DNA from 3 places in the Nonomuraea sp. WAC 01424 genome. Region 2 is predicted to be linked to each of the others. Evidence: riboswitches for the same ligand, from Rfam matches in the RefSeq annotation. Region 2 holds a riboswitch; each other region holds the start of a gene.
The links. A riboswitch is a leader RNA that binds a small molecule or an ion and turns the genes downstream of it on or off. The one in region 2 is predicted to bind cyclic di-AMP.
Positions count from the first base shown of each region.

Region 1: another riboswitch for cyclic di-AMP. It lies ahead of DMB42_RS56385 (hypothetical protein); the one in region 2 lies ahead of DMB42_RS23755 (C40 family peptidase).
Region 3: another riboswitch for cyclic di-AMP. It lies ahead of DMB42_RS34890 (C40 family peptidase); the one in region 2 lies ahead of DMB42_RS23755 (C40 family peptidase).

Region 1 covers NZ_QHHZ01000008.1:140,814-150,501, reverse strand. Annotated here, with positions in the region: gene DMB42_RS22810 (rod shape-determining protein) at 1-412, opposite strand, end outside; gene DMB42_RS22805 (PadR family transcriptional regulator) at 497-994, opposite strand; gene DMB42_RS22800 (MDR family MFS transporter) at 1,050-2,504, shown strand; gene DMB42_RS22795 (DUF5302 domain-containing protein) at 2,552-2,752, shown strand; cyclic di-AMP (ydaO/yuaA leader) riboswitch at 2,918-3,052, shown strand; gene DMB42_RS56385 (hypothetical protein) at 3,230-3,946, shown strand; gene DMB42_RS22785 (alpha/beta fold hydrolase) at 4,001-4,870, shown strand; gene DMB42_RS22780 (hypothetical protein) at 4,879-5,250, opposite strand; gene DMB42_RS22775 (roadblock/LC7 domain-containing protein) at 5,278-5,649, opposite strand; gene DMB42_RS22770 (DUF4388 domain-containing protein) at 5,679-6,533, opposite strand; gene DMB42_RS22765 (roadblock/LC7 domain-containing protein) at 6,537-6,911, opposite strand; gene DMB42_RS22760 (helix-turn-helix domain-containing protein) at 7,049-7,399, opposite strand; gene DMB42_RS22755 (NAD(P)-dependent oxidoreductase) at 7,454-8,056, shown strand; gene DMB42_RS22750 (DUF4032 domain-containing protein) at 8,050-9,267, opposite strand; gene DMB42_RS22745 (DUF885 domain-containing protein) at 9,291-9,688, shown strand, end outside.
Region 2 covers NZ_QHHZ01000008.1:341,314-351,001, reverse strand. Annotated here, with positions in the region: gene DMB42_RS23775 (sensor histidine kinase) at 1-270, shown strand, start outside; gene DMB42_RS23770 (response regulator transcription factor) at 267-923, shown strand; gene DMB42_RS23765 (DUF2306 domain-containing protein) at 896-1,522, opposite strand; gene DMB42_RS23760 (NAD(P)-dependent alcohol dehydrogenase) at 1,724-2,716, shown strand; gene DMB42_RS23755 (C40 family peptidase) at 2,700-3,245, opposite strand; cyclic di-AMP (ydaO/yuaA leader) riboswitch at 3,277-3,438, opposite strand; gene DMB42_RS23750 (3-isopropylmalate dehydrogenase) at 3,537-4,583, shown strand; gene DMB42_RS23745 (branched-chain amino acid aminotransferase) at 4,771-5,868, shown strand; gene DMB42_RS23740 (O-methyltransferase) at 6,047-6,694, opposite strand; gene DMB42_RS23735 (thioredoxin domain-containing protein) at 6,854-7,498, shown strand; gene cimA (citramalate synthase) at 7,696-9,273, shown strand; gene DMB42_RS23725 (response regulator transcription factor) at 9,286-9,688, opposite strand, start outside.
Region 3 covers NZ_QHHZ01000014.1:181,849-191,536, forward strand. Annotated here, with positions in the region: gene DMB42_RS34875 (RDD family protein) at 24-512, opposite strand; gene DMB42_RS34880 (RDD family protein) at 619-1,917, opposite strand; gene DMB42_RS34885 (amino-acid N-acetyltransferase) at 2,003-2,572, opposite strand; cyclic di-AMP (ydaO/yuaA leader) riboswitch at 2,860-3,011, shown strand; gene DMB42_RS34890 (C40 family peptidase) at 3,018-4,061, shown strand; gene DMB42_RS34895 (LuxR C-terminal-related transcriptional regulator) at 4,153-4,365, opposite strand; gene DMB42_RS34900 (cytochrome P450) at 4,645-5,748, shown strand; gene DMB42_RS34905 (helix-turn-helix domain-containing protein) at 5,738-6,136, opposite strand; gene DMB42_RS34910 (NADP-dependent oxidoreductase) at 6,219-7,148, shown strand; gene lysX (bifunctional lysylphosphatidylglycerol synthetase/lysine--tRNA ligase LysX) at 7,187-8,644, opposite strand; gene DMB42_RS34920 (hypothetical protein) at 8,817-9,293, shown strand; gene DMB42_RS34925 (type III pantothenate kinase) at 9,377-9,688, opposite strand, start outside.

The DNA.
Region 1 (9,688 bases), 200 kb from region 2:
GCAGGCCCGCGCCGAGCGCCGCCGCGACCGCGTGCCTGACCAGCAGGATGCCGCGGGCCTCCGCCTCGAACCCGGCGTCGCGCAGCGCCACCCGCTCGATCGGCGTGAAGTCGTCGGGCACGGCCATGACCAGGCGCGGCCTGGGGAAGGGATGCCGGTGCACCTTGTGCAGGAAGTGCCTGATCATGCGCCGGGTGAGCTCGCCGTCCTGGGGCAGGCCGTCGCTGATCGGCCAGTACGTCTCGCCGTCCGCGCCGTCCGCGGCCTCGGCGCCGTAGCCGATGACCTTGCCCGTCTCCCTGTCGCGCGTGACGGCCGAGGGCTCGTCGAGCACGATGCCCTTGCCCTTGGCATAGATCCGCGTGCTGGCCGCGCCGAGATCCATCGCCAGGTCACGACCCAGGAGCCTCATCGCCCTACAGGGAGGTTGACCATCATGCCTGGGTCTATTTCCGGCGCTTCTCCAACGCAACACCAGGAAGCGAAGAGTTCCGTTTTACCCTTCGCGCCGCAGGGCGGCCAGGGTCTCCTCGGCCCACTCCCGGCCGGAGCGCATCTGGCGCAGTCCGAGGGACAGCGCGTAATTGCCGAACTGGCCCTCGGGCTGGCAGTCGAGCACCGCGAGACGGGCCTCGAAGTGGCCCTTGATGCGCTCGACCACGGCGATGGCCTGCTCGGTGTCGAGCAGCGGCAGCAGGAACGCCTGGAGGGCGGTCTCGCTGCGGATGGTCGCCGACGGGTCGTGGTCGACCAGCCACTCGGTGAGCAGCCGGCTGCCGTCGGGGGTGATGGCGTAGATCTTGCGGCCCCGCGCGCCCTCGGCCTCGACCGTCACCAGGCCGTCGGCGGCCATCTTGACCAGCTCGGGATAGATCTGTGTGTGCCCGGCCTGCCAGACGTGGTTGAGCGAGTGCTCGAACCTCTTGGCCAGGTCGTAGCCGCTGGCCGGGCCTTTGGCGGTGAGCAGGCCGAGGAGCGCGATCCGCAGGGACATGCACTCAGCATATCGAAGACTTGACATGTCAGCTCTTACATATCAATCTTCACCTGTGACTAATGACATGAAGACCAAGGGCAACGGCCTGGTGTTGCTGGCGGTGCTCGGCGGGATGTTCCTGGCGATGCTCGACCAGACGATCGTGGGCACCGCGCTGCCCCGCATCACCGGCGAACTGGGCGGCACGGAGCTGTACACGTGGGTGGTCACCGCCTATCTGCTCACCTCCACCGTGACCGTGCCGCTGTACGGCAGGCTCTCCGACCAGCACGGCAGGAAGCCGCTGCTGCTCCTCGGGATGTCGGTGTTCGTGGCCGGGTCGGCGCTGTGCGGCCTCGCCCAGGACATGACCCAGCTCATCGCCTTCCGCGCGGTGCAGGGGCTGGGTGCCGGCGCGCTGCTGCCGCTCTCGCTGGCGCTGGTGATGGAGATGTTCCCGCCCGGACGCAACGGCGCCCGGGTGCAGGGCGCGCTCGGCGGCGTGATGGCGTTGACGTACCTGGCCGGGCCGTTTCTGGGCGGGCTGTTCACCGACCACGCGAGCTGGCGGTGGGCCTTCTACGTGAACGTGCCGCTCGGGATCGTGCTGATCGCGATCGTGGTGCTGCGGCTGCCGTTCCGTCCCGGTACGGGCGGCGAGGGCCGGCCGGACTACGCGGGCATCGCGGTGTTCAGCGTGGCCGTCAGCGCGCTGCTGCTCGGCCTGACCGAGAAGGGCCTGGACGGCAACTCCTGGACCTCGTTGCCCGTGGCCGGGCCGATCCTGCTGGCGCTGGTGCTGCTGGTCGTGTTCGTGCTGGTGGAGCGGCGGGTGGCGAGCCCGATCATGCCGCTGCACCTGTTCCGGGACCGCACGTACACGCTGGTCAACGCGACCTCGTTCTTCACGGCCTTCTGCATGTACGCCGGTGTGGTGTTCCTGCCGCGTTACTTCCAGCAGGCGCTGGGTGTCAGCGCCACCGAGTCGGGGCTGCGGATCTACCCGATGACGCTGGCCATGGTGGCGGGCAGCGCGCTCATGGGCACGCTGATGTCCAGGACGCGCACGTACAAGCCGTGGCTGGTCGTGGCGCCGTTCCTGCTCGTGGCCGGCAGCCTGCTCTGCCTGAACCTGACCCTGCGTACCGACGGACTGGTGCTGGCCGGGTGGATGGTGCTCATCGGGCTCGGCATGGGCCCGATGTTGTCGGGGCTGACCGTGGCCGTGCAGCAGGCCGTCGAGCCGCGGTACATCGGCACGGCCTCGGCCAACCTGACCTTCTTCCGGCAGATCGGCGGCTCGGTGGCGCTGGCGCTGGGCGGCACCGCGTACACCTCGGTCATCGGCACGGACGCGCCCGTCCACGGGCTCGCGGCCGCCCACGCCTCGGCGGCGGCCGTGGTGATCCCGTCGCTGGGGGTGGCAGGCGCGGTGGTCGCCCTGGTCGCGCTGGTCATGATGCCGCGCGCGCTGGTGGAGGAGGCGCCGGCGGCGGAAAACAGAGTGGAGGCCGGTTTCGCGTCGTAAGCGACGTCATGCGAAGCTGTGGATGTCCCCAACACCAGGAGGTCCTCATGGCGGAAACACCGGAGCCGGAAGTCGACGAGACTCCCGAGGACGAGATGAAGCGCAAGTTCCGCGAGGCGCTGGAACGCAAGCGCAACCAGCACGCCGACTCGGCCGCGGGTGGCAAGGGCGTGGACCCGTCGAAGATCCACGGGGCGCACGGTCCGGCCGCGAGTAAAAGATCCTTCAGGCGCAAGAGCGGCGGCTGAAAGGCCCAATTTCTCTGGGGGTACGGCATGCCGTGCCCCCTTTCTCTTTGCCGCGACAGGTAGATCTTTACCCGATTCATGACGATTCGTTTGTATTTGTCCGTTTCTCTGGGTACGGTCTTAACCAATTACCAGCTGGTGGCGTAGTCCCTACCAGGAGAGGGGCGACAGCTGGCGCCGAATCCCGACTTGTCGGGAACCGGGGACCCATCTCATTGGGGTGAATCCGGCCATGTGCCGGTAGGGCATCTCCACGCCCGAACCCGTCAGCTAACCCGGTAGGCGAGATGGAGAGGACTTCACCCGCATGTACCACCTCGTCGTTCCCCCAGGCAGTGTAGTGACGGCCGCCTGCTGAGCGGCCTCTTCCCCGACTTTCCCCCACGCGCCGCGTAACCGCCCTTTCGGCGCTCTGCCCGGTTACGGACCGTAGTCGCGCGCGTTCCCCCTGTCCCCTCGCGAAGGACTCACTGCTTCATGTCTGCTCGATTTGGCCTGCGTTCCATCGCCCTGTTGTCCGCGTCCGCCCTGGGCGCGCTGACCATCGGCGCCACCTGCGCCCACGCCGACACCGGCGACGACCAGAAGGTCCTGCTCAAGGGGTCCACCACGGCCTCCTACTTCTGGGACGACTCCTCCGGCCGCGCCGGCGACACCGGACTTCCCGCCAGTGGCAAGCCCATGCAGAAGGGCCTGGCCGCCAGCCCGAGCTGGCCCCTGATGACCGAGGGTTACGTGACGTTCAACGGCAAGAAGATGCCGTTCTTCGTCGGCGACCGCGGCCCCGGCGTGCCCTCCAATCGCGGGGTCATGCTCGACCTCGACGCCAAGACCTTCGCCGAACTGACCGGCGGCAGCTTCAACTCCGACACCCTGGGCGTGGACGGCAACGGCGGCCGCGGCCACATCAAGATCGACTACGTCATCACCAAGTGGGGCGACGGCAAGGGCAAGAAGAACTACCCCGTGGCCTTCTCGACCGGCGCGTGGAGCAGGTACGACTCGAACCCCGCCGAGCCGCCCAAGGTCGAGGCCGCCCAGTCCGCCGACGACGCCGCCGGTTCCGCCGGTGGCCAGGAGGGGATCGGCAAGTCCGTCGCGATGGGCGGCACCGTCATGGCCGGCGTGCTGGTGGTGGCCGGTGGCGGCGTGGTACTCAACAACGAGCGCCTGCGCAAGCTCCTGAACGACTGATCCCTGGACATACGGCTCTTTACGCCGAACGACCAGAATGACATTCTGGTCGCTGTGATCCAGCGCGCAGCCGCGAACGGCATCGAGATCGCCTACGAGAGCTTCGGCTCCTCTGCGGGACGGCCCCTGCTGCTCATCATGGGACTCGGCGCCCAGCTCATCCACTGGGACGACGACTTCTGTGAACTCCTGGCCGAGCAGGGGCACCACGTCGTCAGGTTCGACAACCGCGACGCGGGCCTGTCCACCCATCTCCACGACGAGGGCGTTCCCCAATGGGGGGCGCCTTCGCCGTATTTGCTGGACGACCTGGCCGACGACAGCGCCGCCCTCATGGACGTCCTGGGATGGCCCGCCGCGCACGTCGTCGGCGCCTCGATGGGCGGGATGATCGCCCAGGCGCTGGCCATCCGGCATCCCGGCCGCGTGCTGAGCCTGACCTCGATCATGTCCACGCCCAGCCCCCAGGCGGCTCCGCCGACCGAGGCGGCCGCAGCGGTGCTGCTCGCCAAGGCCGCCGCGGACCGCGAGGCGGTCGTCGCCGACGCGCTGCGGACCTGGGCCGTGATCGGCTCCCCCGGCTACGAGCTGGACCGCGAACGTGTCAGCAGGCTGGCCGGGCTCGCCTTCGACCGCTGCCACGACCCGGCCGGCTCGGCCCGCCAGCTCGCCGCCATCCTGGCCTCGGGCGACCGTACGTCGCCGCTGGGCGAGCTGAAGGTGCCCGCGCTGGTCATCCACGGCGAGGACGACCAGCTCGTGCCGGTCGCCGGTGGCCGGGCCACGGCCGCCGCCATCCCGGGCGCCCGCCTGGTCACGTACCCGGGCATGGGACACGACCTGCCGCGCCCGCTCTGGCCCGCCATCGTCGCCGAGGTCGGCGCGCACACCGGCTCCGTGACGGCGGCCGTCACGGAGCCGTGAGGCGGTGTTCAGAGCTCCAGCTTCTCCTCGATGACCTTGAGCATGTGCCGCGCCAGGGCCAGGTTGGCGCGGTTGCGGTCGAGGGCGAGGTAGAGGAAGAGGCCCTTGCCGCTGCGGCCGGTGATCGGGCGGATGATGTGGTACTGGGCGGTGAGCGTGATCAGGATGTCCTCGATGCCGTCCTTGAGGCCCAGCGAGTCCATCGTGCGCAGCTTGGCCTTCATGACCTCGGTGTTCCCCGCGGCCGCGACCTGGAGATCCAGCTCCTTCGAGCCGCCGAGCGTGCCGAGCGCCATGCCGCTGCCGTGGTCGACGATCGCCGCGCCGATCGTGCCGTCGATGCCCATCATCTCCTTGAGGGAGACGTCCATGCCTGCCATGCTTTTCCTCCGCTTCGGTCGGGATGGTCAGTGCTTGCGTGCCACGGCGGCCACGGAGGCCGCCGTCTTCCTGCCCTCCAGCCGGAGGAGCCCGACGTTGGCGCCGGGTCCCGCCAGGACCGTGAGGACGATGGTGGGGCCCGCGGCGTAGAAGGCCACGAAACCGGCGGTGCCGGAGACGAGGGTCTCCTCGAACGTCCCGCGGCCCGTCATGGTCAGCATCCGGCTGCTCATCGCGAGCAGGGCCGCCGACAGCGCCGCCGCCCGTTCGCCGGTCTCTCCTTCGAGGTCGCAGGCGATCTGGAGGCCGTCCACGGTGCAGGCGACGCTGCCGGTGACGTCCGGCGTACGGCCGCGCAGGAGCTCCATCTCCGCCAGGACCTCTTGCCGTAGCTCCACGGGTGGCCTCCTCCTGCGTGAGGGGAACCTCACGGCATCTCCTCCAGCGCCTTCTTCAGCCGCCGCAGCAGCGTCAGATCGGTCGGGTCCGCCGTCGGCCGCGGCCCGGCGGCCTGGTGGGAGCCGCCCTCCCCGGTGCGCGCGGGCACCGGCACCGGGCTCGGGACCCGTCGGGGCAGGGGGTCTGTTGTGCCTGGGTTGTCGTCCGGGCGGCGCGGGGGCGTCGCGGCGGGCCGTGCCGGGTCCGGCGGGGCGAGGAGGCCGGCGGCGGCCAGCTTCCTGACGGCCAGCAGCACCGAGTAGCCCGACCGGCCCAGGTGCCGGGCCAGTTCCAGAGGCGTCGCCTTCTGGTCGGCCCGTACGACGACCTCCCACTGCACCTGGCTGAGCGCGACCCCGTGCCCGGGGAGGCGGGGGATCGGCCGTACCGGCTGGGTGTCCACGTCGGAGGAGGGCCAGATGCCGGTGAGCTGGTCGCGGCGGCGGGCGCACTCGCGCACCAGCTCCGGTACGTCGAAGAACCACTGCCCGCCCAGCCAGTGCTCCTCCCCGGGCCGGAACTTCGGCCGTACGCCGGTCACCGGCAGCAGGAAGAACGCGGCGTCCAGGACCACCCCGAGGACGGCGTACTGGAGCTCGGCCAGGGTGACCGGGCCCTCCTGGAGCAGCCGGGCGCGGCCGCCGTCCGCCTGGAGCGCGCGCAGCGCCGACTCCGACACCCGCCCCCTGGCCGCGAACAGCCGCTCGACGCCGGGGGTCTGCGCGCACTCCATGTACGTCACGCGCCCGTCCGACAGGAAGACCGTGCCGTTCCTGCCCAGCCGCAGTGCCCCTGTCGCGCGTTCGCGGGCGAGTCCGGCGAGGAGCGAGTCGAGGGCGGTCATGGCTCAGGTCGTCAGCAGGCCGGCGATGGCCCGCAGGCGGTAGCGGGCCAGGGCGAGGTTCGACCGTTCCAGGTCGAGACGTACGTAGATGACCAGCGGCCCCTCGAAGGCCGTCTCCAGCAGCCGGAGCAGGTGGTGCCCCCGGTCGGTGGTGACGAGCATGTCGTCGATGCGCACGATCTCGCCGGGACACGTCCGGGTCAGCCCGTCGGTGGTGGCGCGCAGCGCCTCGGTCAGCGCCGCGGCGGACCTGTCGGCGTCCACGCCGGACGCGCTGCTGAAGGCGACCGCCATACCGCTGGTGCCGTCGACCAGCATGGCGTCGAGCGCGCCCGGTATTGACATGACCTCCGCCAGGCAGGTGTCCACTCCCAGCACCGCCGTTCTCCCTCCGTCGTGAGACGGGGAAAGCGTAGGGGGCCGCGAGTAGCCAGAAGTCACGCCATTAAACGAGAGATACGTTTTTATACGGCCAGGGCGAAGAAAACCATCACTAGTGCGGAAATAAGATCAATTCACGAAATTTTCTCGCGATGGCGGAGGATCTCGTGCACGTTCTCCTCGGCCCACCGCGCGACCACCGAGATCGGCGCGTGCAGCGAACGCCCGAGGTCGGTCAGCGTGTACTCCACCCGCGGCGGCACCTCGGCGAAGACCTCGCGGGTGAGCAGCCCGTCCAGCTCCATGGCGCGCAACGTCTGAGTCAGGACCTTCGGCGTCACCCCGTTGATACGCCCGCGCAGCGCGGTGAAGCGCATCGGCCCGTCGATGAGGCTGAGCAGCACCAGCACCGACCACTTGTCACCGATCCGGTCCAGGACCAGCCTGGTTGGGCAGTTCGGGTCAAAAGCATCGCCAGTATCCATAAGGTACTTATAGCACGATGAAGTAACCAGTATCTGTTGGATACTGTGCTTCTCATGAAGATCCTCGTGTTCGGCGCGACCGGGATGATCGGTCAGCGCATCGTCAGCGAACTCACCGAACGCGGCCACGACGTCACCGGCGTCAGCCGCCGCGGTCCCGTCAAGGGCGACGTCCACGACGCCGCCACGATCGCCAAGGGGTACGACGCCGTCGTCTCGGCCATCGCCCCGCCGCGCGACGGCACCGAGCCCGAGCCGCCGTTCCTCGCCGCCAACCGCGCCCTCATCGACGGCCTGCGGGCCGCCGGGGTGAGCCGGGTGGTGATCGTGGGCGGCGCGGGCAGCCTCCAGGTGGCCCCCGGCGTCGACCTGGTCGACACGCCCGGCTTCCCGGACATCTACAAGAAGGAGGCCAGGTCCGCGCGGGCCGCGCTCGGGCTCTACCGGGAGGTGACCGACCTGGACTGGACGTACATCTCACCGGCCGCCGTGATCGAGCCGGGCGAGCGCACCGGCGTCTACCGGATCGGCCGCGACGACCTGCTGAGCGACGCCGACGGCCGCAGCTTCATCTCGGCCGAGGACTACGCGGTCGCGGTCACCGACGAACTGGAGGAGAACGCCCACCCACGCACCCGCATCACGGTCGCCTACTGAACGTCCTCGTCCGGTTCGTCGGGCAGCAGCGCCTTCTCGTCGGGCTTGTGCACCAGCACGTTGTCCACGTACGACTTCACGGCCGTGGCCAGCCCGACGTCGGCGCCCGCCGACTCCGACAGGTACCAGCGGTGGTCGAGTATCTCGTGGAAGAGCTGCGCGGGCTCCAGCTTGCCGCGCAGCTCCGCGGGGATGCCGTCGACCGTCGGGTGGAACACCTCGGCCAGCCAGCGGTGGGCCACGATGGACTCGTCCTCGTGCCGCAGCCCCTGGGCCACCCGGTAGCCGTCCAGGTCGTTGAGCAGCCGCCTGGCCTGGTTCTCCTCGACGTCGAGGCCGGTCAGCCGGAGCAGCCGCCGCTGGTGGTGCCCGGCGTCCACCACCTTCGGCCGGACGATCAGCCGGCCGGTGCCGACCTTGCGCCGCACCATCATCTCGGCGACGTCGAAGCCGAGCAGGTTCAGGCGGCGGATGCGGTGCTCCACGCGGTGCCAGTCGACCTCGTCGATGATCTCGCTGTCGGTGATCTCGGCCCACAGGCGGTGGTAGCGGGTGACGATGTCCTCGGCGGTCTCCATGGGGTCGATCGACGGGTGCAGCAGCCCGCCGGCCTCCAGGTCGAGCATCTCGCCGAAGATGTTGGTGTGGGCCACGTCGATGTCGGTCAGCCGCTGGCCCTCGCTGATCATCGGGTGCATCTCGCCGGTCTCGGCGTCCACCAGGTAGGCGGCGAAGGCGCCCGCGTCCCTGCGGAAGAGCGTGTTGGACAGCGAGCAGTCGCCCCAGTAGAAGCCGTTCAGGTGCAGGCGTACCAGCAGCACGGCCAGGGCGTCGAGCAGGCGGGTGAGCGTGTCGGGCCGCAGGGTGCCGGACATCACGGCGCGGTAGGGGAGCGAGAACTGCAGGTGCCGGGTGATCAGCGCGGCGTCCAGGCCCTCGTCGCGGCCGGTGACGTACGCCACGGGCTCGACGGCCGGGGCGTCCAGGCGGGCCAGGTCCCACAGGAGCTGGTACTCCCGCTTGGCGTACCGTTCGCTGATCTCCTTGATCGCGTAGACCTTGCCGGACAGCCGGGCGAACCGCACCACGTGCCGGGAGATGCCGCGCGGCAGATCGACCAGGTGATGCCGGGGCCAGTCCGCCAGCGGGACGTCCCAAGGAAGGCGGATGAGGTCAGGGTCTCCGAGCGCGCCGGTGATCTGCAGGGGCATGACCGTCAGGATAAGGTGCGCAGGTGGACGAGTTTCTCAATTGGTACTTTTCAGACCGTCCGGTCGTCGCCAGCCAACTGGGAGCCGAGGGGTACGACCACACCCTCGGCGACTTCACCGCCGCCGCCTGGGAGTCCCGCGCCCGCGAAGAGGCCCGCTGGATCGAACGCCTCTCGCAGCTGCCGGTAGCCTCCCTCGACGACGCCATCGACAGAGACCTGGTCCTGTCCCAGCTGCGGGGCTCGGTCGCGCTCGAATCCTGGCCCGAGTGGCGGCGCAGCCCCGGCCCGTACGTCACGGCCGTCTTCAGCTCGCTCTTCAACCCCTTCCAGCAGCGGCTCAAGCCGGAGGCCGACCTGGTCGCCGCCGCCGTCTCGCGCCTGGCCGAGGTGCCCGGCGTGCTGGCCGCCTGCCAGGCCAA
Region 2 (9,688 bases):
CTCTACCGCATCGCGCAGGAGTCGATCACCAACGCCCGGCGGCACGCCCGCCACGCCACCCACATCACCGTCCGCGTCACCGCCGACGACACCTCCGTACGCCTGACGGTGAGCGACGACGGCGACCGCGCCACCGGCGTAGCCGCCCCCGGCTACGGCCTCATCGGCATGATCGAACGCGCCGCCCTGCTCGGCGGCACCTGCGAGGCGGGCCCCAACCCCAACCGGGGCTGGACGGTCACCGCCGTCCTGCCCAGGGAGGCCGCGTGAACATCCGGGTGCTGGTCGCCGACGACCAGGAGATCGCCCGTACCGGGCTCAGGATGATCCTCGACGCCCAGCCCGGCATCGAGGTCGTCGGCGAGGCCGGCGACGGCAGGCGGGCCGTCGAGCTGGCCCGCCGCCTGCGGCCCGACGTGTGCCTGTTCGACATCCGCATGCCCGGTCTCGACGGCATCGCGGCCACTCGCGAGCTGGCCGGGCCCGACGTGGCCGACCCCATGGCGGTGGTCGTCATCACCACGTTCGACCTCGACGAGTACGTCTACGCCGCCCTGCGCGCCGGGGCCAGGGGATTCCTGCTCAAGGACGCCGGTCCCGCGCTGCTCGCCCAGGCGGTGACCGCCGCGGCCGGGGGCGAGGCGCTCATCGCCCCGAGTGTGACCGCGCGCCTGCTGGCCGCGTTCGCGGGGGCGGGGCGTACCGAGGCGCCCGCGCAGCCCATGGAGGCGCTGACCGGCCGGGAGGAGGAGATCCTGCGTGCCGTGGCCCGCGGCCGGACCAACAGCGAGATCGCCGCCGAGCTGCACATCTCGCTCAGCACGGTCAAGAGCCACGTCGCGAGCCTGATGACCAAGCTCGGCGTGCGCAACCGCGTCGAGATCGCCATGTGGGCCTACGAGACCGACCGCGTACGCACCTGACCCCGGCGGACGATCACCTCGGCCACCGCCAGGTTGATCACCCAGCCCGCGCCGACGAGCAGCGCCCTGCCCAGCTCGCCGGGCGGCCCGAAGGCCAGCAGCCCGAACGCCAGCGTGAACGCCTGCGTGCCCGCGCCGAGGCCGAGCGCGTACCCGCGGGTCATCCAGGCACGATGCCGGGCCACCTCGCGCCGCCGGATCGCGGCCGGCCCGAGCAGGAGGCAGGCGGCCATGGCCGTGCCGAACAGCAGCCGGAAGGCGGCCAGCAGCACGCCGTCACCGGCGGGCAGGTCGGAGAAGAGCGTCAGCCACAACCCCGACAACGACGCGACCAGCCCGCAGGCCACCAGCACCCGCCCCGCCACCCGGTGCCACCTTCGCCGCCGGGCCCGGAACCCGGCCGAGAACTGGAACGCGCCGAGCGCGCAGAACACCAGCGAGGCGGGGATGTGCAGCAACACCGGCACGGGCATGGCGAAAAAGCGCGCGTTGCCGGGCGTGACGGGGGCGCCCGAGGCCAGTTCGGTCAGCCGGAGCGCGCCGGCGACGAGGGGGACGACGCTGAGCGCGAGCAATCCGGTGGGTGCGATCCATCTCATGCCTGAGAGCGTGACCGCCGCGACCCCGCCGGGGCATCGCGCGCACGGCCCGAGCCGGTTCGCACCATCGGCGGGCCGGGCGGTCGTACTTTCGGCCATCGAGCCGTCGCCTTTCGACCGTTGAGCGTCCGCGCAGGTCGCGCCCACACTGGCGGCACGTCCACGGCACGTCCACGCCGTTCACGGTACGAGGGAGAAACGATGAAGGCCTACGTCCTGCGCTCGTTCGGCTCACCCGACCAGCTCGTCCTGTCCGACGTCGAACGGCCCGTGCCGCGCGACGACGAGGTGCTGGTGCGGGTGCGGGCCACGTCCGTGCAGCCCTATGACTGGCATTTCATGCGGGGGGAGCCGTACCTGTCCCGGATCATGGGCGGCGGCGTCGGGTTGCGCCGGCCGCGCATCCCGGTCCTCGGCGCCGACGTGGCGGGGGAGGTCGAGGCGGCCGGCAAGGACGTCACGCTGTTCCGCCCCGGCGACGAGGTGTACGCGATGTCCCTCCAGGGCGGCTTCGGTGAGTACGTCTGCCTGCGGGAGAGCGAGGTGGCCCCCAAGCCGGGGAACCTGACGTTCGAGCAGGCGGCGGCCGTCCCGATGGCGGCCAACACGGCGCTGATCGCGCTGCGCGACGAGGGCCGCGTGCAGGCGGGCCAGAAGGTGCTGGTCAACGGCGCGTCCGGCGGTGTGGGCACGTTCGCCGTGCAGCTCGCCAAGGCGTTCGGCGCGCACGTGACCGGCGTGTGCGGCGGGCGCAACGCCGCCCTGGTCCGCTCGATCGGCGCGGACGAGATCATCGACCACACCAAGGAGGACTTCGCCACGTCCGGGCGGCGCTTCGACCTGCTCGTCGACGTGGCGGGCGGCCGCCGGCTGTCGGACTGCCGCCGCGTCCTGACCAGAAAGGGCGCGTACGTGGTGGTCGGCGGGCCGGCCGGGCGCTGGGTGCAGCCGGCCGGCCACATGTTCGCCGCGCTCGCGTCGGCGCCCTTCGTCCCGCAGCGGATCGCCAGGGCGGACGTGGTCCGCTGCGGGAGCAACAGGGCGAACCTGCTGACGCTGACCGGGCTGATCGAAGGGGGCGAGATCACCCCGGTCATCGACAGGACCTTCCCGTTCGGCGAGATCCCGGCGGCCGTCCGCTACCAGGAGGAGGGACACGCCCCGGGGAAGGTCGTCGTCACAGGGTCGCTGTGAGCATGGCGGGGGCGGGGGCCTTGCGGAGCGCGGTGTAGTCCGCCCAGCGCTTGACGCCCTTGGGGTCGGGGCGTACCGCGCCGACGAAGGCCTGCCTGCGCCACTGCGACAGGCGTTCCTCCTTCACCACGTCGCCGGTGTGCGGGGAATGGACCATGAAACCGGGTTTGGAGATCATGCCGACGTGGCCGAGGTTGCTGAAGAACACCAGGTCGCCTGGTTTGAGGTCCTTCCAGACGATTTTCCGGGAGAAGGCGCCGTACTGTTCGGCGGCGGTTCTGGGGAGTTCGATCCCGGCGTCCTCGTACGCCCGGAGCATGAGCCCCGAGCAGTCGTAGCCCCGTTCGCTGGCGCCGCCCCATACGTACGGGGTGCCGCGTTTGTCCATGGCGTAGTCGAGGGCGACCTTCCAGGCCGGCTTCGGTACACGCTGTTCCTGGACCTGTTTCACCTGGGGGCCGGTGAGGGTGACGGAGGGGGCGGGGTCGGCGGGAGCCGCGGGCGCGAGACCTGCGCCGCCCGCTGCCACCGCCAGGAGGATGGCGATGCTAGACAGGGGAACTGTCCTTCCACGAGGCCGGCCGGGTTAGCTGACGGGCTCGGGCCTGGAAGTAGCCCTACGGCTGTGCTTCGAAGGGGAAGCGAGGCCGATTCGCCCCGGGGGGAAAAGGGGTGGGTCCCCGGCTCCACGCAGTGCTGCGCGGATTAGGCTCGTCGGACTCTAACGAAACGGTCAAAAGGTCGCAATCCCCCCAAAACGGAATGTCCGGCCATTGAGATGATGTGTTCGTCAGCCGAGACGAGCCGGTAGGGTACCGCCATGGAGTCGCGTAACATCCGCCTGGCCGTCATCCCCGGGGATGGCATCGGCGCCGAGGTCGTAGCCGAAGGGCTCAAGGTCCTGGAGGCCGTGGGCACGAAGATCGAGCCCACCCATTACGACCTGGGCGCAGCCCGCTACCACCGCACGGGCGAGACACTGCCCGACGCGGTGCTCGAAGAGCTGCGCGGCTATGACGCGATCCTGCTCGGCGCCGTCGGCGACCCCAGCGTGCCGCCGGGCGTGCTGGAGCGCGACCTGCTGCTCAAGCTCAGGTTCGAGTTCGACCACTACGTCAACCTGCGCCCGGTCAAGCTGTTCCCCGGCGTCCCGACCGCGCGGGCCGGCGCCTCCGCCGAGCAGATCGACATGGTCGTCGTCCGCGAGGGCACCGAGGGCCTCTACGCGGGCACCGGCGGCGTCATGCGGCGCGGCACGCCGCACGAGATCGCCACCCAGGAGTCGCTGAACACCGCCCACGGCGTCGAGCGCGTGGTGCGTTTCGCCTTCCAGAAGGCCCAGTCGCGGCCCCGCAAGAAGCTCACGCTGGTCCACAAGACCAACGTGCTCACCTTCGCAGGCGACCTCTGGCAGCGCACGGTCGACCGCGTGGCCGCGGAGTTCCCCGACGTCACCACCGACTACAGCCACATCGACGCGGCCTCGATGTTCTTCGTCACCCAGCCCGAGCGCTTCGACGTGATCGTCACCGACAACCTGTTCGGTGACATCATCACCGACCTCGGCGCCGCGATCGCCGGCGGCATCGGCCTTGCGGCCAGCGGCAACATCAACCCCGAGCGCACCACGCCGAGCATGTTCGAGCCGGTCCACGGCAGCGCGCCCGACATCGCCGGTCAGGGCAAGGCCGACCCGACCGCGACGATCCTGTCCGTGGGCATGCTCCTCGACCACCTCGGCCTCCACGCCGAGGCCGCCAAGGTCGAGCAGGCCGTGGCCGCCGACATCGCCGAGCGCGTGAGCGGCGGCGCCGGCCGTTCGACCGGCGAGATCGGCGACGACATCACCGCGCGAGTATCCGGCTAGGACCCGCCTAGCCCCCGTACGCGCCTGGCGGTCCGAACGAGGACTGCCAGGCGCTTTTTGTGTCCGCGAGGTCGAATCGTCCCAACTGCCTCTTGCCATCCCAAATGACGAGACAATAGGAAGTACGAATACTGCTCGCGGGCAGTAGCTTTTGAATCGTAGATTCGTAGAGAGAAGGACCGCCGTCATGACCATCGCTCAGAAGCTCAGCTTCGACGTGCAGCATTCCGCCAACGCTCGCACCGCGGCCGAGCGGGAGCAGGTACTGGCGAACCCCGGATTCGGGCAGGTCTTCACCGACCACATGGTCTCGATCGACTACACCGACGGCGAGGGATGGCATGACGCCAAGCTCCTGCCGTACGGGCCGCTCACGCTCGACCCCGCCACCTCGGTGTTCCACTACGCGCAGGAGTTGTTCGAGGGGCTGAAGGCGTACCGGCAGATCTCCGGTTCGATCGTGACCTTCCGCCCGTACGCGAACGCCGCCCGCTTCAACCGTTCGGCCGAGCGCATGGCCATGCCGGAGCTGCCCGAGGAGGCGTTCGTCGAGTCGCTGGAGCTGCTCGTCGGGGCCGACAAGGAGTGGGTGCCCACCACCGAGGGCCACAGCCTCTACCTGCGCCCGTTCATGATCGCCACGCAGGCCGGGCTCGGCGTCAACTACCCGTCGAAGACGTACAAGTACATGGTCATCGCCTCGCCGGCGGCCTCGTACTTCAGCGGCGGCATCAAGCCTGTCTCGGTCTGGTTGTCGACGGACTACACCCGCGCCGCGCCCGGCGGCACCGGCTTCGCCAAGTGCGGCGGCAACTACGCCGCCGCCTTCGTCGCCCAGCGTGAGGCCGTCGAGAACGGCTGCGACCAGGTCGTCTGGCTCGACGCCCACAAGCACGAGTACGTCGAGGAGATGGGCGGGATGAACCTGTTCTTCGTCTTCGGCAACAAGCTCGTCACCCCGGCGCTCACCGGCACCCTGCTGCCCGGCATCACCCGGGACTCGATCCTCGAACTGGCCGACGACCTGGGCCTGGAGGCCGAGGAGCGGCTGATCTCGGTGGACGAGTGGGAGTCCGCCTGCGCCGCGGGCGAGCTGACCGAGGTGTTCGCGTGCGGCACGGCCGCCGTGGTGACCCCGGTCGGCTCGGTCAGGGGCGCCGACCGCTCCTGGACCATCGCCGACGGCACCCCGGGGCCGGTGACGATGCGGGTCCGCGAGGAGCTCGTCGGCATCCAGTACGGCGCCCGCCCCGACACCCGCGGCTGGATCCACAAGATCGCCTGACGCCTCGCCCGGGGCCGGCGTTCAGGCGCCGGCCTCCGTCAGAGCCGCGGTGTCGACGTCGAAGTTCCACGGCTCGGGCAGTAACGCTCGTCGAGGGGACTGGCCATGCCGCCGTCCTCCCGCGTCGCGGAGGATGGTGGAGAAGGCACTCAGGGGGACGGCACGGTGTCCCGGTGATCTAGTGGTTCTTCCTGATCATCGTGATGCCGTCGGCGACCGGCAGCATGACGACGCTGACCCGGGGGTCCTCGATCACCAGGTCGTTGAACTCCCTGATCTGCACCGTCGTGGTCTCCGTGCGCGACGGGTCGGCCACGTGCCCGCTGCGCAGCGTGTTGTCGGCCAGCAGCAGGCCGCCCGGCCGCAGCCGTTCGACCAGCAGCTCGTAGTAGCCGGGGTAGTTGCCCTTGTCGGCGTCGAGGAAGGCCAGGTCGACGGGCTCGTCGAAGGCGGCCAGCGTCTCCATGGCCGGGCCGAGCGTGAGCGAGACGCGGTCGGTCACGCCCGCCCGCTCCCAGTAGCGCCGGGCGATCGAGGTCCACTCCTCGCTCACGTCGAAGCAGTGCAGCCGCCCGTCCGTCAGCCCCCGCGCGATGCAGACCGACGAGTAACCGGTGAACGTGCCCACCTCGACCGCCACCGCCGGGGCCACGAGCTGGGTGAGCATGGTCAGGAACCGGCCCTGGTCGGCGGAGATCTGCATCCTCGCGGCGTCGCCCGTCGCCTCGGCGGTCTCCCGCGCCAGCTCCTCCAGCAGCAGGTCGGGCGGGGTGGAGTGGTCGAGGATGTACCGGCCCACCGCGGGGTCAAGGAGATTCGCCTTCATGTACGTCATTCTTCCCGCACAGAGATCTCTCAGCGTCATCAGGTACCAATGAGGGATCCGCTGACGGACCGCCGCGCCGGGGCCCGACCCGACCGGCTGTCCGGAGAGCGGGCCTGTCGTTGGTAGGGTCTGCGCGTTCGGTGAGCTGGAAGTGGGCGGATGATGAAGCGGTTGGTTGCGGTCGCGATCGCGTGTGCGGCGCTGGTGGTGCTGGGTGTGCTGGCCTTCTCGGAGCCGGGTGAGACAGCCGGGTCGGTACGCCTGACCAGGCAGATCGACGGTTCGATGGTCCTTGCGGACAAGTCCGGCGACGCGCCCGTGCTCGATGTCTACGAGGACTTCGACTGCCCGATCTGCAAGGAGATGCACTCCAAGGTCGACCGTACGATCCAGAAACTGGCCAAGGAGGGCAGGGTCAAGGTCGTCTACCACCCGGTGACGATCTTCCAGGACGAGCCCATGCGCTCCAACTCCATCCGCGCCGCGGCCGCCGCCCGGTGCATGCCGGAGGCGAACTGGCTGGCCTTCAGGGACGAGCTGTACGCGATGCAGCCCGCCCCGCACGGCTCGGCCTCGGGCTTCACCCTGCCGGAGCTGGTCGCGGCGGCCAGGAAGGTGGGCGCCTCGGTGGACGAGTGCGTGACCTCCCAGTCGTACGCCAAGACGCACCTGGCGGAGACCGCGAAGGTCCGCATCCAGGGCACCCCGACGGTGTTGCTCGACGGGCAGCAGCTCGGCAACGAGGTGTTCGACCCGGCAGCGCTCGAACGCGCCATCACCGGCGGCGCCGGCGTGCAAGTGTAAAGGTCATGTCCACAAGGTGAGATCAATGTGCCGAATGGTGAATCCCTGTGGCAGACTGACAAGCACCATGCTCTACGGTCTGCTCATTATCGGCAGGCGCGCCGGCTGACACAGGGACACCGCCGGCGCGCAGACCTCTCACGTCCGTGAGGGGTCTTTTTGTTTTCCAGGACACGGATCCGAAAGAAGAGAGACTCATGGCCGACGACCGCTTCCACGTCTACGACACCACGCTGCGCGACGGCGCGCAGCAGGAAGGACTCAACCTCACTGTCGTTGACAAGCTCGCCATCGCACGGCAGCTGGACAGCCTGGGCGTCGGCTTCATCGAGGGGGGCTGGCCGGGCGCCAACCCCAAGGACACAGAGTTCTTCAGGCGCGCTCGAACAGAGCTCGACCTGAAGCACGCGCAGCTCGCCGCGTTCGGTGCGACCCGCCGGGCCGGTGTGAAGGCCGCCGACGACCCCTTGGTAGCCGCTTTGCGCGAATCCGGCGCGCCGGTCGTGACCCTTGTCGCCAAGAGCCACGACCGGCACGTGGAGCTGGCCCTCCGCACGACTCTCCAGGAGAACCTCGCGATGATCCGCGACACGGTCTCTCACCTTCGTGCGGGGGGACAGCGAGTCTTCCTCGACGCCGAACACTTCTTCGACGGCTACAAGTCCAACCCAGCCTACGCGCTGGAGGTGCTCAGGACCGCCGCCGAGGCCGGGGCCGACGTCATCGCCCTGTGCGACACGAACGGCGGCATGCTGCCCGACGAGCTGGCCGAGACCGTCCACGCGGCCGTCCAGACCGGCGCCCGGGTCGGCATCCACTGCCACGACGACACCGGTTGCGCCGTCGCCAACACCCTCGCCGCCGTCAAGGCGGGCGCCACGCACGTACAGGGCTGCGCCAACGGCTACGGCGAGCGCTCGGGCAACGCCAACCTGTTCACCGTCGTCGCCAACCTCCAGCTCAAGCGCGGGTTCGACCTCGTGCCGCAGGAGTCGCTGGCGGACATGACCCGCATCGCGCACGCGATCACTGAGGTCACCAACGTCACCCCCAACTCCCACGCCCCCTACGTCGGCATGTCCGCCTTCGCCCACAAGGCCGGCCTGCACGCCAGCGCCATCAAGGTCGACCCCAACCTCTACCAGCACATCGACCCGGCCGCCGTGGGCAACGACATGCGCATGCTCGTCTCCGACATGGCCGGCCGCGCCTCCGTCGAGCTCAAGGGCCGCGAGCTGGGCTACGAGCTCACCCCGGAGCACACCAAGACCCTCGTCGAGCGCGTCAAGGAGCTGGAGGCGCAGGGCTTCACGTTCGAGGCCGCGGACGCGTCGTTCGAGCTGCTGCTGCGTGACACCGTCCAGGGGGAGCGCAGGCGCCACTTCGAGGTGGAGTCGTGGCGCGTGATCGTCGAGCGGACGAAGGGCGGCGAGCTGGTCAGCGAGGCCACCGTGAAGCTGCACACCAAGGGCGAGCGCATCGTCGCCACCGGCGAGGGCAACGGCCCCGTCAACGCCCTGGACAACGCCGTACGGCAGGGGCTGGAGCAGCTCTACCCGGAGCTGGCGAGGCTGGAGCTGGTGGACTACAAGGTCCGCATCCTCGAAGGCACCCACGGCACGGACGCCGTCACCCGCGTCCTGATCACCTCCAGCGACGACACGGCCGAATGGGCGACGGTCGGGGTGGCCGAGAACATCATCGAGGCCTCCTGGCAGGCGCTGGAGCAGGCGGTCACGTACGGGCTGCTGCGCGCCGGCCGCGACTGCGGCTGAGGCCGTACGGGCTCACGGCGGGTCTCCCGGGCGTACGAGGCCCGACTCGTAGGCGTACCGGACGATCTGGGCGCGGTCGCGGAGGGCGAGCTTGGCGAGCAGGCGGTTGATGTGGGTGCTCACCGTCGCCTCCGTGATCGACAGTGAGCCGGCGATCTCCGCGTTCGACAGGCCCCGCGCCACCAGCCGCAACACCTCCTCCTCCCGGGCGGTGACCCCGGAGGGGCTCCGGGGGGAGGCGGCCGTCGTACGGCGGTAGGTCTCGACGACGCGGCCGGTCACGGCCGGGTCGAGCAGGACGTCGCCGCGCGCGGCGCTGCGGATGGCGGCGAACAGGTGCTCCGGCGGCGACACCTTGAGCAGGAACCCGCTGACACCGGCGTGCAGGGCGAGGTCGAGGTTCTCGTCGGTGTCG
Region 3 (9,688 bases), on a different contig from region 2:
GCATCTTCCCAGGTGCAGATGCCTCAACGAAGATCTTTTACCGCCCGCGTTCCGGCCAGCCTGTCATGCGGCCCGCGCTCCAACGGCTTGTCGATCAGGATGAGCAGCCCGACGCCGAACAGCAGCATTCCGGCCAGCAGATTGACCACCGGAATGCCCATCAGGACGACCGGCCCGGGATAGACCAGAGCCCGTTTCAGCAGAGCCGACCGCGGAAGGTCGTCCGGCGCCAGGCGAATCCTCATGATCGCCTTGCCGAAGGTCCTGCGCCGCCGGCAATGGGCCCGCCAGTCATAGACCACATAACCCAGGCCCGCCAGGAACCAGGCGCAGGCCCCGGGGAGCCGCCCGTCGAACCCCTCCGACATCCCGACAGTTCGGAAGATGCCCCACAGGATGATGAACAGAATGTAATAGAAGACCCCGAAGACGAGCGCCTCAATGAAGCGGGCGGCGAGGCGTTCCCACCATTCCGCGGGCACGGCGCCCGTCCACGACGGTGTCCCGGCCATATCCCACCTCACGCGGTCGGCGGTCGTACCCCCCATTTTGGTACGCCCCGCACACACAAAACAGAGGCCGGCGGGAAGCCGGCCCCTGTTTTACGCTGACGCGGGATTACTTGATCTTCACGACCACCGTGCCCGCGAACTTGTCCGCGAACGTCTGCTGCAGCGGCTTGTCCCACAGCTGCGAGGCGCCGTTGACCGCGACGCACGCCCAGCCGATCAGCCATCCCAGGAGCGGGATGATGCTGAGGATGTAGCCGCCCCAGGTGACGCCGGCGCGCTTGATCGCGACGTCGGTCCCGAGCCCGCCGGGAGCCAGGGCCTGGCCCACCGGCACGACCTTGATCCCCATGACCATCTTGCCGACCGTCTGGCCGTTCGACTTCGTCATGAAGAACTCGTAGACCACCCAGAGAGCGGTCGAGATGATCGTCGACAGGATGCCGATGAGGAAGGCCGAGAAGAGGCCGGAGGTGGCTCCGCTCGCCGAGTCGTAACCGACCGCGAACAGCCCCAGGATGAGGTTGATCACGAAGTTCACGACCATGAGGATGACGCCGTCGACGATCCTCGCGACCAGACGCTGCCACCACTCCGCCAGGGGGGCCGGAGCGCCTGGGGGCTGCACGCCGACGGGCTGGCCGTAGCCGGGCTGACCGTAGGGCTGCGACTGCTGCTGGCCGTAGCCCTGCTGCCCGTAGCCCTGCTGGGCGTACTGCTGCTGGTCGCCGTACTGCTGCTGGCCGTACTGGTCCTGCTGGCCGTAGCCGGGCTGGGAGTACTGCTGGCCGGAGGACTGCGGCTGCTGGCCGTAGCCCTGCTGCTGACCGTACTGGGCGTCCTGCCCATAGCCCTGCTGCTGGCCGGAGGAGGGCTGCTGGCCGTAACCCTGCTGGCCGTACTGCTGCTGGGCCTGGCCCTGCTGGCCGTAACCCTGGTCATAGCCCTGCTGCTGGCCGTAACCCTGCTGACCCGAGGCGGCCTGCTGGCCGTACTGGTCCTGCTGGCCGTACTGGTCCTGCTGGCCGTAGCCGGGCTGGGAGTACTGCTGGCCGGAGGACTGCGGCTGCTGACCGTAACCCTGCTGCTGACCGTACTGGGCATCCTGCCCATAGCCCTGCTGCTGGCCGTAGCCCTGCTGACCCGAGGCGGCCTGCTGGCCGTACTGGGGTTGCTGGCCGTAGCCCTGCTGCTGGCCGTGCTGGGGTTGCTGACCGTATTGGGGTTGCTGGCCGTAGCCTTGTTGCTGCTGTCCGTATTGGGGCTGGCCGTAGGCGTCGTCCGCCCGGTAGCCGACCACAGTGACGTCCGGGTCGGGCTCACCGGGGCGACGCCCTTGGTACTGCCCGTACTCCGAGGGGTTCTCCCCGGAATCGTCCTGTGGATACGGCGGCTGTCCGGTGCTCACCGTGTCACCTCGCTTCGAGTGCGCATGTGGCACGTGTCAGGACACATGCCTGTGCTGCCCAACGTATCGACATAGGTATCAACAATCACCTTTCCATGTGGTCAAGGTCCGCGTCACCCGATGTCAGATGCAGCAGCATGCGGGTGTTGCCAAGGGTGTTCGGCTTGACGTGTTCCAGGTCGAGGAACTCCGCCACACCCTCGTCGTACGAGGCCAGCAACTCGGCGTAGACCTCGGGTGAGACCGGTGTGCCCTGGATGGGGCGGAAACCGTGCCTCGCGAAGAAGTCGACCTCAAAAGTCAGACAGAATACACGCCGCAGCCCCAGATCCTTCGCCTGCCGGACGAGCGCCGAGACGATCCGGTGCCCGACCCCCGCTCCCCGGCACGCCGGATCGACGGCCACGGTACGAACCTCGGCGAGATCCTCCCAGAGAACGTGGAGCGCGCCGCAGCCGACGACCTCCCCGCCCCTCTCGGCCACCCAGAACTCCTGGACGTCCTCGTACAGCGTGACCGTGGCCTTCTCCAGGAGCCGCGGCCCCGCACCCGCGTAGGTGTCCACGAGACGCCTGACCGCGCGCACGTCGGGCGTGCGCGCGCGCCGGACCACGACCGCGGTCTCGGGGACTGCCACTTCGGCCACCTGCTCCATGGCTATCCAGGGTACAGATCTCATTACGGCTCGGCCCTAAATCCCACGTCTCGGGCATCTCATCACATCTCGTGGTCACGCAAACACGGTCTGACTTGGAGCTTTCCTCCAGTCCTCGACCTCCAGAATTTTGGACAAACAGGGCAGAAGCCCGCTTCCGTACGGCTACCCACGAGATCACCTTGTGACCCTTCAGTTGTGAAACCTCTACAGAGTCGGCAGTTCCGGTTGAGCGCGAACCCGGAGTGCATTAGTGTCCAGCGACGATGTTCTCCGCGTAATGCGCGCGGAAAGACACGCCCAATTCCCGCGAGGGAAGCCGGGGAACCATCGGTGGCGAGCACCTCGCGCCACCACTTGGGGTGAATCCGATCATCTCGGTAGGGCTGCTCCGGCCCGAACCCGTCAGCTAACCCGGCCGGCGTCGATGAGAGGGGCTTGGTTGGTGAAGCGCACGCTCGACCGTGAGGGGAAGCCGGCGGGCAGACACGCCCGCCCCCGGGAACAGGCCAGGCGCTCCCGCCGCCTCGGCGTCATCGGCGTCTCCGTCGCCGCGCTCCTGTTCGCCGTCCCCGTCGGTTCTGCGGCCGCCGACCCGAAGCCGCCGCTCTCCGAGCTCGCCGACAAGGTGGAGAAGCTGCACGAGGAGATCGAGACGCTGTCCGAGGAGTACAACGGTCAGCGCGAACGGCTCAAGTCCGCCCAGAAGGCCAACGACTCCGCCCAGAAGACGCTGGCCAACAGCGAGTCCGACCTGGCCGCCAAGCGCGCCAAGGCCACGCAGCTCGCCCAGAACGCCTACATCACCGGCGGCCTGGACCGGGCACTCGCCTTCGCCCAGTCCGACGACCCCGAGACCTTCCTCGACCGCGCCGCGACCACGTACGCGCTGGAGCAGCAGCAGGGCGAGGAGGTCAACCAGCTCGCCCAGGCCATGGAGACCGCCGAGCGGGCCAGGGCCGGCGCCAAGACCCGCATCGCCGAGGTCCAGAAGATCGTCAGCGACCTGGAGAGCAAGCGCTCGAAGATCACCAAGCTGGTCTCCAAGGTCGAGGGCAACCTCTACCGGCGGGCCATCGGCGAGGCCGGCCGCCCGGGCTCGCGCGCCGTACGGGTCAACCTGCCGGTCATCGGCGGCGCCGAGGCCGCCCAGGCCGCCAAGTGGGCCCTCACCCAGCAGCTCAAGCCGTACGTGTGGGGCGCCGAAGGGCCCAGCTCCTACGACTGCTCCGGCCTGGTGATGGCCGCGTACCAGCGTGTGGGCATCTCGCTCCCCCACTACACCGGCGACCAGTGGACGGCCGGCACGCACGTCTCGCGTGACCAGCTACGTCCTGGCGACCTGGTCTTCTTCTACACCGACCTGCACCACGTCGGCATCTACATCGGCGGCGGCATGATGGTCCACGCCCCGCAGACGGGCGACGTCGTCCGGGTCGCCCCGATGGGAAGGCGGCCGTTCGCCGGCGCCGTCCGCATCGCGGACTGACCGGACGGACGTTCGCGACGCGAACCGAGCGGGGTGTTCGCATCGCGGAACGCGCCGGGCCCGTGGCCCGGCGCGCCGCCCGATGAAGCCGCTAGATGAGCTGGCGGCGCGCCGCCCAGGCCACGGCCTCGATCGCCGTGGCCACGCCGATCCGGTCGCAGATGCACCTCAGTCTCCGGCGCACGGTCCTTCCGCTGATATCCAGCCGTCTGCCGACCCGGTCGACGGTAACTCCTCTGGCCAGCTCGGCCAGTAACGCCAAATCCGCATGGCTCAGCTCTACGCCTTCAGTGAGCACATCCACCGGGAGCCCTCCCCCCCAACAGCAGAACTCGGACCTTTCAGTCGGAGCAAAGCCGCTCGTCTCGGTGAAGGTAAACGCATCCTGGAAAGGTCGTCAAGCGTGACAATGGCCGCCCTTGACCAGTGCTATTGACATGATCGCTTATATGTGACGTACTCGCCATATGTCGGCACGTCACGGCCCACTATGCACGGTCCAAACGATCTTTTCGGAAAGCCGGGCCCACAGTCGATGAACGCTACCGATCTCTTGGGTTTTGATCCCTCGGATCCGCAATTTGTGCGCGATCCGTACGACCGATATCGCGAGCTTCGGGCCGCCGGACCGATCTTCGAAACGCGCGGCGGGCTGCTCGTCGTCACCACATATGAACTGTGCGCGGCCGTGCTGCGCGATCCCGGGTTCGGTCACGGAACGTCCGCGCCGGCCGGCGAAGAGCCTGGTCAGCCGGGAAGGTCGTTCCTGCTCATGGACCCGCCCGATCACACCCGGTTGCGTGCACTGGTCAGCCGCGCGTTCACCCCCCGCATGATCGAACGCCTCCGGCCCCGGATCGAGGCGATCACCGCCGACCTGATCGGGCGTCTGCCGGAGGAGGCGGACCTGATTTCCGGCTTCGCCTACCCGCTGCCGGTGAAGGTGATCAGCGAGATGCTCGGGGTGCCGCCCGAGGACCACGACCGCTTCCGCGGGTGGAGCGAGGCACTTGCCCGCGGACTTGACCCGGTGCTGACAGACGCCCTCAGATCGGAAACGGACCGTTCCAGGGTCGAGTTCCGCGACTACTTCCGCGGCCTCATCGCGCTCAGGCGCGAGCGTCCCGGCGAGGACCTCCTGAGCGCCCTCGCACACGTCGAGGAGCTCACCGAGGCCGAGTTGCTGGCGACCTGCGTGCTGCTGCTCGTGGCCGGCCACGAGACCACCGTCAACCTCATCGCCAACGGCGTGCTGAACCTGCTGCGGCACGGCCTGCTGCACCGCGCCGCCGAGCGGCCGAGGGAGGTGGTCGAGGAGGTGTTGCGCTTCGACCCGCCGGTCCAGCTCACCTCCAGGATCGCTCTGGAGGACAGGGAGCTGGGCGGGCGGCCGGTGCCCGCGGGCTCGGCCGTGCTCGTGCCGATCGGCGCGGCCAATCGCGACCCGGCCGCGTACGCCGATCCCGACCGGTTCGACCCCGGCCGCGAGCCGGGGCGGCACCTCGCCTTCGGGCTCGGCGCGCACTTCTGCCTGGGGGCGACGCTGGCCAGGATGGAGGGCGAGATCGCGCTGTCCGCGCTGGCCGCGGCGGCGCCCAAGATGGAGGCCGCCGATCCGGACCCGCCGTACAAGGAGAACGTGGTGCTGCGCGGCCTCGCCCGGCTGCCGGTACGGCTCAGGCGGTAGCGTCGTAACGTTCGCGGGCGGCCTCGACGTCCTCGATGTACTCCTCGGCCCAGCTCTTGATGGCGGCCACCAGCGGCATCAGGCTCTCGCCCAGCGGGGTGAGCGCGTAGTCCACCCGCACCGGCACCTGCGGCGTGACCCGGCGCGCCACCAGGCCGTCGCGTTCGAGGCCGCGCAGGGTCTGGGTGAGCATCTTCTGGCTGACGCCCGCGATGCGCCTGGCCAGGTCGCTGTAGCGGCACTCGCCGCGGGCCAGCGCGCTGAGCACCAGCGTGACCCATTTGTCGCTGAGGCGGTCGAGCAGCTTCCTGGAGGGGCATTCGGCGAAGTAGGCGTCGAAGGCCAGCCTGTCCTGGTCACGCCGCTGCGCCGCCGTCGTCGTCGCCACCGGGTCTCGCTCCTCGCCGTATGTTACGCACCTTCAGGTGCCTTCTTACCAAGAGAGAGTAACCCCTCCTAGGGTCACGGCCATGACGAACATGCGTGCGATCATCGGCGGTTCCGGCGCCCCCCTCCTCGTGACAGTGCCGGTGCCGGAGGCCGGGCCCGGCCAGGTACGGATCAAGGTGGCGGCGGCCGGGGTGAACCCCTTCGACCTGGCCGTGGCCGCCGGGGCTCTGGTCACGTACGGGCTGGCCAGGAAGCGGGACTCGTACGGGATCGGCTTCGACGTGGCGGGGACCGTGGACCAGGTGGGCCCGGGGACGACCTTCGGCGTGGGCGAGGAGGTCGTGGGGCTGTGCGCGCGGCTGGAGCTGCCGTACAAGGCGCAGGCCGAGTACGTCGTGCTGGACGCCTCGGCCGTGGCCCGCGCCCCCAGGAACGTGAGCGCCGCCCAGGCCGCCACGTTGCCGCTCAACGGGCTCACCGCCTGGCAGGCCCTCGACCGAGCCGGCGTCGGCCCCGGCGGCACGCTGCTGGTCACGGGCGCGGCGGGAGCCGTCGGCGGCTACCTGGTCGAGCTGGCCGCCGAGCACGGCATCCGGGTCGTGGCCACCGCCGGCGCCGCCGACGAGGAGGTGGTACGGGACTTCGGGGCGGAATGGTTCGTCCCCCGCCAGGAGGAACTGGCCGAGGCGGTGCGCGCTCTGGTCCCCGGGGGCGTGGACGCCGTCGTGGACGCGGCGGTGCTGGGCCTGCCCGCGCTCGACGCCGTACGGGACGGCGGGGCGTTCGTGGCGTTGTCTGCCGGGGTCGCGCCGGTGGCGCTGCGCGGGACCGACGTGGCCACCGTCTTCTTCCGCTCGGACGCCTACCAGCTGGCGGAGCTGGTACGCCTGGTCGAGGCCGGTCGGCTGACGTTGCGGGTGGCCGAGACGTACGGGCTGGAGCAGGTCGCCGAGGCCCACGCGCGCCAGGCGGAGGGCGGGCTGCGCGGCCGTCTGGTGCTGCTGCCCTGACCGCCCCGCGCGTCGGACGCGGGGCGGTGGGCGATGGCTCAGTGAGTGGGCTTGACCAGCGGGAACAGGATGGTCTCGCGGATGTTCCTGCCGGTGAAGGCCATGATCATCCGGTCGATGCCGGCGCCCATGCCACCCGTGGGCGGCATGGCGTACTCAAGGGCCTGGAGGAAGTCATCGTCGAGCTGCATGGCCTCCAGGTCGCCGCCCGCGGCCAGCAGCGACTGCTCCATCAGCCGGTGGCGCTGGTCGATCGGGTCGTTGAGCTCGGAGTAGCCGGTGCCGAGCTCAGTGCCGAACCCGATCAGGTCCCACTTCTCGGTCAGCAGCGGGTTGTCGCGGTGGAGGCGGGCCAGCGGCGAGGTCTCCAGCGGGTAGTCCATGACGAACGTCGGCTGGACGAGGGTGTGCTCGACCAGCGCCTCGAAGAGCTCCTGGACGAGCTTGCCCGAGCCCCACTTCGGGTCCCAGTGGACCTCGCGGCGGTCGGCGATCTTCCGCAGCTCCTCAAGGGTGGTCTCGGTCGTGATCTCCTCGCCGACCGCGTCGGACACCAGGTCGTAGAGCCTGACCCGGGGCCACTTCTCCATCCCGAGGTCGATCTCGACACCGTCGTGCACGACCACGGACGTGTCCAGGGCGGCCATGACGGCCTTCTGGTACATGCGCTGCGTCAGGTCGGCGATGTCGTTGTAGTCGAGGTAGGTGCCGTAGGCCTCGAGCATGGTGAACTCGGGGTTGTGCGTGGAGTCGGCGCCCTCGTTGCGGAAGTTGCGGTTGATCTCGAAGACCTTCTCGATGCCGCCGACCACCAGCCGCTTGAGGTAGAGCTCGATCGCGATGCGAAGGTAGAGCTCCATGTCGTAGGCGTTGATGTGGGTCTTGAACGGCCGGGCCGTCGCGCCGCCGTGGATGGGCTGCAACATCGGGGTCTCGACCTCGAGGTAGCCCTCCTCGTGCCAGAAGTCGCGCACCGCGCGCACGGTCGCGCTGCGCACCCGGGCCATCTTCCTGGCCTCGTCGTTGACGATGAGGTCGACGTAGCGCTGGCGCACCCGCGCCTCGGGGTCGGTGAGCCCGACGTGCTTCTCCGGCAGCGGGCGCAGGCACTTGGCGGTGATCTGCCAGCTGTCGGCGAGGATCGACAGCTCGCCGCGGCGCGAGGTGATGACCTCGCCGATCACGCCGACGTGGTCGCCGAGGTCGACGTCGCGCTTCCAGGAGGCCAGGGACTCCTCGCCGACCTTGTCGAGCGAGATCATGACCTGGAGGTCGTCGCCGCCGTCGCGGAGCGTGGCGAAGCAGAGCTTGCCGCCCACGCGGTTGAGCATGACGCGCCCCACGACCGCGACCGTCTCGCCGGTGGCGGTGTCGGGCTCCAGGCCCTGGTGTTTCTCCCTGACCTCGGCGTTGGTCGCCGTACGTGGGAAGTTCACCGGGTAAGGGTCGACGCCCTCGCTGCGGAGGCGGTCGAGCTTTTCCCTCCGGATGCGCATCTGCTCTGGAAGTTCCTCGCTCACAACAACAAAGCGTAGGGGATACGGCGAACTGCAAGCGCTCGTGACGGTTCCCTGCAGGGGCGCTGCAAGGACCCTTTTGTACCAATGACTCACGAGCTCAGGGGGTAGCCGGCAGGGAGCCGGCCCGAGGGGAGCTCCGGGAGACATCATGATCAGGAAGATCGCGACGGGCATCCTCGCCATCGCCGCCACCAGCGCCGTGGCCCTGTCGCTTCCTACGGCCGCCAGCGCCAGCACCGCCGACTTCGACGACTACTCCGGCTCCTGGGGCCCGGTGTACGCCAAGTACCACCTGGCCAAGGCTCAGGGCCAGGTGAGCGTCGAGTGGGACGACGACGAGTCCAACGAGGTCCACGTCAGCGGCAGGCTCTACGACCTGGACGACCGTGACTACGACGAGGGCGGCAAGTGCGGGTACGTGAAGTTCCAGGCCGAGGACTCCGAGGGCGACTGGTCCACGGTCTACACCAAGAAGTACTGCGGCTTCCCCGGCTACAAGAAGTTCCACTTCGAGGAGAACGACGTCTTCACCCTGCGGGCCAAGGTCTGCCAGGTCTCCGAGCAGGGCAGCTTCGCCACGAAGTGCGGCCCCTGGAGCTACCTCTACACGGCCGAGGACGAGTGATCCCGGCAGGTGACACCACGACCGGCGAGCGGCCCCCCATCCCGAGCGGGGGCCGCTTGTCACGTTCTACCGGTTGTCACGTTCTAAGCGGTGTTCCGGTGATAAATCAGGCGCAGGCCGATGAGGGTCAGCCACGGCTCGTGCACGTCGATCGAACGCGACTCGCCGACCACCAGCGCCGCGTGCCCGCCGGTCGCCACGACGGTCACCTCGTCGGGGTCGTCGGCCAGCTCGGCGGCCATACGCTCGACGATGCCGTCGACCTGGCCGGCGAAGCCGTAGATGATGCCGGCCTGCAACGCCTCGACCGTGTTCTTGGCGATCACCGAACGCGGCCTGACCAGCTCCACCTTGTGCAACTGTGCGCCGGCGGCGGCCAGGGCGTCGACCGAGAT